DNA from 4 places in the Pseudomonas sp. S2_C11 genome. Region 3 is predicted to be linked to each of the others. Evidence: predicted binding sites of a transcription regulator. Region 3 holds the regulator's gene; each other region holds the start of a gene.
What was found. The regulator FliA, encoded in region 3, starts transcription of late flagellar genes. The targets are predictions, from matches to a motif close to CTAAAGTTTNNNNNNNNNNNGCCGNTAA.
Positions count from the first base shown of each region.

Region 1: a site for FliA is predicted at 977-1,004, ahead of AB4N48_RS25320 (methyl-accepting chemotaxis protein). Genes of this name have one in related genera too.
Region 2: a site for FliA is predicted at 1,552-1,579, ahead of AB4N48_RS09795 (methyl-accepting chemotaxis protein). Genes of this name have one in related genera too.
Region 4: a site for FliA is predicted at 981-1,008, ahead of AB4N48_RS03495 (flagellar protein MotY). Genes of this name have one in related genera too.

Region 1 covers NZ_CP162765.1:5,640,052-5,642,253, forward strand. Annotated here, with positions in the region: gene AB4N48_RS25315 (LysR substrate-binding domain-containing protein) at 6-926, shown strand; gene AB4N48_RS25320 (methyl-accepting chemotaxis protein) at 1,115-2,202, shown strand, end outside.
Region 2 covers NZ_CP162765.1:2,131,414-2,133,615, reverse strand. Annotated here, with positions in the region: gene AB4N48_RS09795 (methyl-accepting chemotaxis protein) at 1-1,440, opposite strand, end outside; gene AB4N48_RS09790 (glycerate kinase) at 1,746-2,202, opposite strand, start outside.
Region 3 covers NZ_CP162765.1:3,693,730-3,695,931, reverse strand. Annotated here, with positions in the region: gene fleN (flagellar synthesis regulator FleN) at 1-732, shown strand, start outside; gene fliA (RNA polymerase sigma factor FliA) at 729-1,469, shown strand; gene AB4N48_RS16695 (chemotaxis response regulator CheY) at 1,637-2,008, shown strand; gene AB4N48_RS16690 (protein phosphatase CheZ) at 2,027-2,202, shown strand, end outside.
Region 4 covers NZ_CP162765.1:733,461-735,662, forward strand. Annotated here, with positions in the region: gene pyrC (dihydroorotase) at 1-914, opposite strand, end outside; gene AB4N48_RS03495 (flagellar protein MotY) at 1,075-1,989, shown strand; gene AB4N48_RS03500 (argininosuccinate synthase) at 2,119-2,202, shown strand, end outside.

The DNA.
Region 1 (2,202 bases), 1.9 Mb from region 3:
TTTGTATGTCCCGACGCCTTCCGCCGTTGTATGCCCTGCGCGCATTCGAAGCGGCAGCGCGACACAGCTCGTTCACCCGCGCGGCGGAAGAATTGTCGATCACCCAGAGCGCGGTCAGTCGGCACATGCGCACCCTTGAAGAACACTTCGCCTGCCGGCTGTTTCATCGCAGCGGGCGCAACCTGCAACTGACCGAATCGGCGCGGCTGCTGCTACCCGGAATCCGCGAAGGCTTCGCCGCCCTCGAGCGCGCCTGCAATACCTTGCGCGCCGAGGACGACATCCTGCGCATGAAAGCGCCATCGACCCTGACCATGCGTTGGCTGCTGGCGCGGTTGAGTCGCTTCCGCCATTTGCAGCCGGGCAATGAGGTGCAACTGACCAGCGCGTGGATGGACATTGATTCGGTGGACTTCAACAACGAACCGTTCGATTGCGCGGTGTTGCTCAGTGACGGGCATTTCCCACCGGACTGGGAAGCGAGCCTGCTGTTTCCCGAGGAATTGATTCCGGTCGGCGCGCCGAACCTGCTCAATGACCAACCTTGGGATGTAGCGCGTCTTGCGACCGCCGAACTGCTGCACCCGACCCCGGATCGCCGCGATTGGCGCAGTTGGCTGGAGCGCATGGGCCTGTCCGATCAGGTCTCGCTCAAGGGCGGACAAGTGTTCGATACGCTGGAGCTGGGCATGATCGCCGCGGCGCGCGGCTATGGCGTTTCGATGGGTGATCTGTTGATGGTTGCCGAAGATGTTGCGCAAGGGCGCTTGAGCCTGCCGTGGCCGACCGCCGTCGCCAGTGGCCTGAATTATTACCTGGTGTGGCCGAAACCGCGTCCGGGAGGTGAACGTTTGCGCCGCCTCAGCGATTTTCTCCAAGGCGAAGTCCGCGCCATGCAATTGCCGGCGGTAGAGCGCTTGAGCTGAAACGTTCGAGCCGGCACAATGCCACTACTGCGCCATACCCACGCAATCCGCTCAAGTATTCGGTTTTACCGCCGACTACGAGCATGTGGAACCGTCGTGCCGGTTCCGCGTTACACCCCACTATTAGAATATTTTCCGGGCAATTACCGCGATCAAGGAGGATTCGGTGGCTCGGCCAGGAGCTGTTCATGTCTCAACCTCGTGCTCGGATCGCCTCGCAGCTGGGTCTTGCCCTTGCTGTGATACTGGCGATAGTCATCAGCGGCAGTACGGTGTTCGCCTTGCGTTCGCTGGATTCCGCCAACCTCGCCACCCGTGAAGAGCATCTGGCCAGTGAGGCCCGGCTGCTGGCCGATCAACTGAGTACCTTCCACGGTACGCTGCGCGAAAGCACCTTGCGCCTGAGCGGTCTGTTCGAAAAACGCTTCGGCAGTGGCCTGAGTGTGCACCCTGATCAGCCAGTGACCGTGGCCGGCGTGCAGACCCCGGGTCTGCATCTGGGCAACGAAGTGCTGAACAACAACTTCAAGGAAGTTGACGAGTTCAAGCAGATGACCGCCGGTGTGGCCACGGTATTCGTGCGCAGCGGCGAAGACTTCATTCGCGTCAGCACCAACGTCAGCAAGCAGGACGGCACCCGTGCCATCGGCACCGTGCTCGATCATGCCAACCCGGCCTACGCGAAGTTGATGGCGGGGCAGAGTTATGTCGGTCGCTCGCTGCTGTTCGAGCGCTACTACATGTCGCAGTACACACCGGTGCGCGATGCGGGCGGCAAGATCATCGCCGTGTTGTACGTAGGTTTCGATTACACCGACGCGCAGAACGCGCAGTTCGCCAATCTCAAGCGCTTCCGCATTGGCAAGACCGGCTCGCTGGCCCTGCTCGACGAGCAGAACAAATGGCTGGTGCCGATTGCCGGCGTCGAAAACCTGGATCAAGCCGCCCCGACCATCAACAACCTGGTGAAAACCCCGGGCAAGGGTGAGTTCTGGAGCGACAAGGGCGAGGACTTCTACAGCATCGCCGTGCCGTTTGAAGGTGGTCCGTGGTCGGTGGTGGCGAGCATGCCGAAAGCCGAGATCCGCGCGGTGACCTGGAGCGTCGGTACGCAACTGGCGATCGGCAGCCTGCTGGCGATGTTGCTTGCGGTCGGTTCCGTGGTCTGGCTGCTGCGCAGCAAACTCGCGCCGTTGGGCGATCTGGTGCGTCAGGCTGAGGCCTTGGGTGCTGGTGATCTGAGCGTGCGTCTGAACGTATCGAGCCACGATGAAAT
Region 2 (2,202 bases), 1.6 Mb from region 3:
GTTGCGTTCGTTGATCTGGTGAATCGATTGCGTGATCTGCTCCAGTGCCACGCCAGCCGCGCGGGCCATTTCCAGAGTGGACTGGGTACGCTGGTTGCTTTGCTGCATCGAGGAGACCGCTTCACCGGTGCCGTTCTGGATGCCGGCAACCATTTTCTCGATTTCCTGGGTCGACTGCGCGGTGCGATGGGCCAAGGCTCGCACTTCATCAGCCACCACGGCAAAGCCACGGCCAGCCTCGCCGGCACGCGCGGCTTCAATCGCAGCGTTGAGCGCCAGCAAGTTGGTCTGCTCGGCGATGGCACGAATCACGTCCAGCACCTTGCCGATGTCACGGCCCTGCGCGGCGAGGCCTTCGATCATCTGCGCAGTGTTCTGCACGTCGTGGGTCATGGTCTGGATCGCGTCGACGGTTTTCACCACTTGATCGCGACCTTCACGGGCGGCGTGGGTCGACTGGTTCGAGGCTTCGGAGGTCGAGACGGCGTTGCGCGCCACTTCTTCCACCGCAGCGGTCATTTCGTTGACAGCAGTGGCGGCCTGTTCAATTTCGTTGTTCTGTTGTTGCAGGCCGCGCGAAGCCTCTTCTGTAACAGCGCTGAGTTCTTCGGCAGCGGCGCCCAGTTGCGTGGCGGAACCGGCGATCTGCTCGATGGTTTTGCGCAGGTTGGTCTGCATCGCCGCCAAGGCTTCAAGCAAGCGCGCCGGTTCGTCCTTGCCGTCGACTTCGATGGCTTTACTGAGGTCACCGCCAGCAATGGTTTGCGCAGCGAGCACGGCGCGGTTGAGCGGCGTGACGATACTGCGGGTCAGCAACCAGGCGAGCAACACGGTGGCCAGCGCCGCAATCACGGCGACGATGATGATCCCGGTGATGGCGCTGTCATAGTTTTCACCGGCCTTAATGGCCGCCGCTCTGGCCCCGGCGGTATTCATGCCGATCAGCTTGTTGAGCTGCTCGCCCATCTGATCGGTGCCTTCCTTGATGCGCGTGTTGATCAACGCGCGCATCGCTTCCAGATCGCCTTTGCGCGACAGCTCAATCATCTGATTCTGCGCTTGCAGGTAATTATCGAGCGTCGTCGAAAACGTCTGGAAGACCGCGCGCTCTTCAGGGCCTGCCGGCAACGCAGCGTAGCTGGCCTGCGCTTTGCGCACCTTGTCGACGAGCACCGCGATGCGGGTTTCTGCCTCTTGCAGGCTGGCCGGTTCGCGATTGACCAGCACACGGAACGAGAGAATGCGCATGCGCAGGACGTTTTCCGTGACCACGCTGAGGTGGGTCACGCTTGGCAATTGGTTGGTGTCCATGTCGACCGACGCCTGACGAATGACCGTCATGCGGCTGACCGCGAACACGCCGAGGACAATCACCAACAAGGCGATAAAGGCAAAACCGAGGAAAGCACGTGGCGCGATATTCAGGTTACGCAGGGACATGGTCGGACTCTCGAAAGAAAGAAACTACGAGCGTCCATGCCGTGAGCACTGGCCCATAGCGGGCGACAGTCCGGCGGCACTGAATTGTGGTTTTGTGTGCGCCTGACCGTTGTATCGGCCAGGCTTGAGGAAGGTTTCGGGTCTGCGGTAAATATTTTTCAGGACGTGGCAACAATCAAAAACTGCTCCGCTGCCCTTGGTAGGAGCTGTCGAGTGCAACGAGGCTGCGATCTTTTGATCCTGCTTTTAAAAGTCAAAAGATCGCAGCCTCGTTGCACTCGACAGCTCCTACATAGGCAAGCCGATCAGCGTTGGGCGGCGAGTTGCCAGACCCGAGCAATATCGGTGGCGCGTTCACGCAGCAGGCGCGGAGCTTCGGCGCAGGCTTGTTCGAGCGTCATCGGTCCGCTGGTCACGGCGAAAGCGGCGTCGATGCCGTGTTGATAGAGCTCCTGATAGCCCTCGCCCAAGGTCCCGGCAATCACGATCACCGGCACAGCGTGTCGTTTGGCAACTCGCGCAACACCGAACGGCGTTTTGCCGCGAAGGGTTTGCGCATCGAAGCGGCCTTCTCCGGTAATCACCAGATCCGCACCCTTGACCGCGTCAGCGAGCCCGACCAGTTCCGCTACCACCTCGACGCCCGCCTGAAACTGCGCACCGAGAAAAGCCTTGGCGGCAAACCCCAGACCACCCGCCGCGCCGCTGCCCGGTTCATCGCGCACGTCCCTGCCCAATGCTTGCGCGCAAAGCTCGGCGAAG
Region 3 (2,202 bases):
GAGCTTGGCCGTCGGGTCATGCTGCTGGACGCCGACCTGGGCCTGGCGAACGTCGACGTTCTGCTGGGGCTGACACCCAAGCGCACACTGGCCGACGTTATCGAAGGCCGTTGCGAACTGCGCGACGTGCTGTTGCAAGGCCCGGGCGGGATTCGCATCGTGCCGGCGGCCTCCGGCACGCAGAGCATGGTGCACCTGAGCCCGGCGCAACATGCCGGCCTGATCCAGGCGTTCAGCGACATCGGCGACAATCTCGACGTGCTGGTGATCGACACCGCTGCGGGTATTGGTGACTCGGTAGTCAGTTTCGTTCGTGCCGCGCAAGAGGTGTTGCTGGTGGTCTGCGACGAGCCGACTTCGATCACCGACGCTTACGCGCTGATCAAGTTGCTCAACCGCGACTACGGCATGAACCGCTTCCGCGTGCTGGCCAACATGGCGCAGAGCCCGCAAGAAGGGCGCAACCTGTTCGCCAAGTTGACCAAGGTCACGGATCGCTTCCTCGACGTCGCCCTACAATACGTCGGCGCCGTGCCATACGACGAAAGCGTGCGCAAGGCAGTGCAGAAGCAGCGCGCCGTCTACGAAGCCTTTCCCCGTTCCAAGTGCGCACTGGCCTTCAAAGCCATCGCCCAGAAGGTCGATACCTGGCCGCTGCCCGCCAACCCGCGCGGGCATCTGGAATTTTTCGTCGAGCGTCTCGTGCAGCAAACCGCAGGGCCTGTGATATGACCGCCAGTGGCATGAATCTTTACAAAAAGTCGGCGCGTGACGCGCAATACGAATTGATCGAGCGTTACGCGCCACTGGTCAAGCGCATTGCCTATCACTTGCTGGCGCGCCTGCCGGCCAGCGTGCAGGTCGAAGACCTGATCCAGGCCGGGATGATCGGTTTGCTGGAAGTCTCGACCAAATACGACGCCAGCAAAGGCGCCAGTTTCGAAACGTACGCGGGCATTCGAATCCGCGGCGCGATGCTCGATGAAGTGCGCAAAGGGGATTGGGCACCACGCTCGGTTCACCGTAATACCAGGATGGTCAGCGACGCGATTCGCTCGATTGAAGCTAAAACCGGCCGTGACGCTAAAGATCACGAGGTTGCGGCCGAACTCCAATTGAGTCTCGACGATTACTACGGGATTCTGAATGACACCTTGGGCAGTCGCCTGTTCAGTTTCGACGACCTCTTGCAGGACGGCGAACACGAAGGGCTGCACGAGGATGGCGCCAGTGCTCATATGGAGCCGTCACGCGATCTGGAAGATGAACGCTTTCAGGCGGCGCTGGCGGACGCGATTGCCAATTTGCCGGAGCGTGAGCGACTGGTGTTGGCGCTGTACTACGACGAAGAGCTGAACCTCAAGGAAATCGGTGAAGTCCTTGGCGTCAGTGAATCGCGGGTCAGCCAGTTACACAGCCAGTGCGCGGCCCGTCTGCGGGGGCGTTTGGGGGAGTGGCGAGCGCGCTGAAGGCAGTGTGGGGACACTGCGAAACGAGGCTGGTGCGGTGATAAGCGGCGCCGGTCTCGATCCGTTGTGCTCCAGACAAACTTTAAGTGCTGCGCCGATTGATTGAAGTGGCGCGTCCAGGTGCTGGGCGCGTTTAAGACTGCTTGGAGGTCGAATTGAACAAAGACATGAAAATCCTCATCGTTGATGACTTCTCAACGATGCGGCGGATCATCAAGAACCTGCTGCGCGATCTTGGGTTCACCAACACCGTCGAGGCCGACGATGGCACCACTGCCATTCCGGTGCTCAACAGCGGCAGCATCGACTTTCTGGTAACGGACTGGAACATGCCGGGCATGACCGGTATCGACCTGCTGCGTCACGTGCGCGCCGATGAGAAACTCAAGCACCTCCCGGTGTTGATGGTGACTGCTGAAGCCAAGCGCGAGCAGATCATCGAGGCCGCTCAGGCCGGTGTGAACGGTTACGTAGTCAAACCTTTCACGGCTCAAGCGTTGAAAGACAAAATCGAGAAGATTTTCGAACGCATCGGCTGATGAATGCGCGGGGGAGCTATGGAGCATAACGAATCATCACAGGGCGATTTCGAATCGACCCTGAAAAAACACGCGGTCGAACTGGTCGAGAGCCTTGAAAAAGGCAAGTTCGGCGACGCGGTGCAACTGATCCATGAGCTCAATCAGACCCGTGACCGCGGCCTGTATCAGGAAGTGGGCAAGCTCACACGTGA
Region 4 (2,202 bases), 3.0 Mb from region 3:
GCCGGCAGGCCGTAGAAACGCGGGCCGTTGAGGCTGGCGAAGGCTTCGAGCTTGTCCAGCGCATTACGCTGTTCAAACGCTTCGGCATACATCTCGATGGCGGCGTAGGCGGTGTAGCAACCGGCGCAACCGCAGGCGGCTTCCTTGGCGTGCTGGGCGTGGGGCGCCGAGTCGGTGCCGAGGAAGAACTTGGCGCTGCCGCTGGTGGCGGCATCGAGCAAGGCTTCCTGATGGGTGTTGCGCTTGAGGATCGGCAAGCAATAGAAGTGTGGCCGAATCCCGCCCACCAGCATGTGGTTACGGTTGTACAACAGGTGGTGCGCGGTGATGGTCGCGCCGACGTTGGCCGAAGCCTCGTTGACGAATTGCACGGCGTCACCGGTGGTGATGTGCTCGAACACCACTTTCAGCGTCGGGAAACGCTCGACCACGCGGCGCATGTGCTCGTCGATGAAAATCTTTTCGCGGTCGAATACATCGACGTCGCCACGGGTGACTTCACCGTGGATCAACAGCGGCATGCCGACTTCGGCCATGGCTTCCAGCGCCGGGAAGATCTTGTCGATGCTGGTCACGCCGGAATCGGAATTGGTGGTCGCGCCGGCCGGGTAAAGCTTGGCGGCGTAGACGAAACCGCTGGCCTTGGCCTGACGAATTTCTTCCGGTTGGGTGCGGTCGGTGAGGTACAGCACCATCAACGGCTCGAACTGACTGCCGGCCGGGCGGGCAGCGAGAATGCGCTGACGATAGCCGTCGGCTTCAGCGGCGTTGCGCACCGGCGGTACCAGGTTCGGCATGATGATCGCGCGCCCGAAGGTGCGGGCCACATCGGCAACGGTATTGGTCAACACGGCACCATCGCGAAGATGAATGTGCCAGTCGTCGGGACGCAGCAGGGTCAGGCGGTCGGACATGAGGGGATTCCAGGCGGGTCAAACTGAGGCGAATGCTACCGGAAAAGACTCTTGCAGGCACCCGCTATCAAGTTTTGCCACAAGCGTCCGATATCCCGAAGGTATGCCGTAAACATTGTGTGAATCGGTGTTTGTGTTTCACAAGCCAATGGAGCCTCCCGTGCGCCAGCGTTATTTAGCCCTGCTCAGTGTGTTTGCCAGCCTTCCCGCGATGGCGCTGACTTACCAGACGCGTCTGGAGAACATTGAGTGGACGGTCGCCGGCGACAAGTTCGAATGCCGCCTGACGCAACCGATCACTGATTTCGGCTCGGGCGAATTCGTGCGCAAGGCCGGTGAGCAGGCGATCTTTCGCCTGAATGCCTACAACGCCATGCTTGGTGGCGGCTCGGCGACGTTGCTCGCTGCCGCTGCACCGTGGCAGCCGGGGCGAGGCGATATCAATCTGGGCTCGGTACGGCTGGGCAGTGGCAATGTGTTGTTCAACAGCTCGCAATCCCAGGCCGGTGGGCTGATCAGCGGTCTGCTGGACGGCCGTAGCCCGGTAGTTCGCCGTGCGTCTGGCGATGGCCGGGTGTCGGAAGTGCGTTTGTTGCCGGTGAAATTCAGCAAGGCGTTCAACGACTACCAAGGCTGCGTGGCGAAATTGCTGCCGCAGAATTTCGACCAGATCAAGCAATCGCAGATAGGCTTTCCCGGCGAAGGCGTTGAGCTGGACCCGGCTGCCAAGGCCAAGCTGCAAGTGATGCTCGAATACATGAAGGCCGACCCGACGGTGAACCACATTGACCTCGACGGCCATTCCGACAACAGCGGCAATCGTCTGACCAACCGCGAATTGTCGCGCCGCCGCGCGCTGGCGGTAGTCGATTTCTTCAAGGCCAACGGCATTCAGGAATCGCAGATCACCGTGCGTTTCCACGGCGAGCAGTATCCGATCGTGCCGAACACCAGCAAAGCCAATCGTGCGAAGAATCGCCGGGTCAATGTGAAACTGTCACGTGTGGCACCGACCACAGCCCCTGCGCCAGCGCCGCAAGCGAGTACGCCAGCCACCGCCGCAGCGACTTCCTGACTCGCCGGTCATCGTCGCGCTCTCGACAGATTCTGTCGCTTTGTCGTCTTAAGCTGTCGCGCCTCTGTAAATTATCGCGTTTGAGCGGTAGACTCCCCGGCTTTCCGTAGAACCCCGTGGAGTGATGGCATGGCGGACGTAAACAAGGTCGTTCTGGCGTATTCCGGCGGCCTGGACACTTCGGTGATCCTCAAGTGGCTGCAGGATACTTAT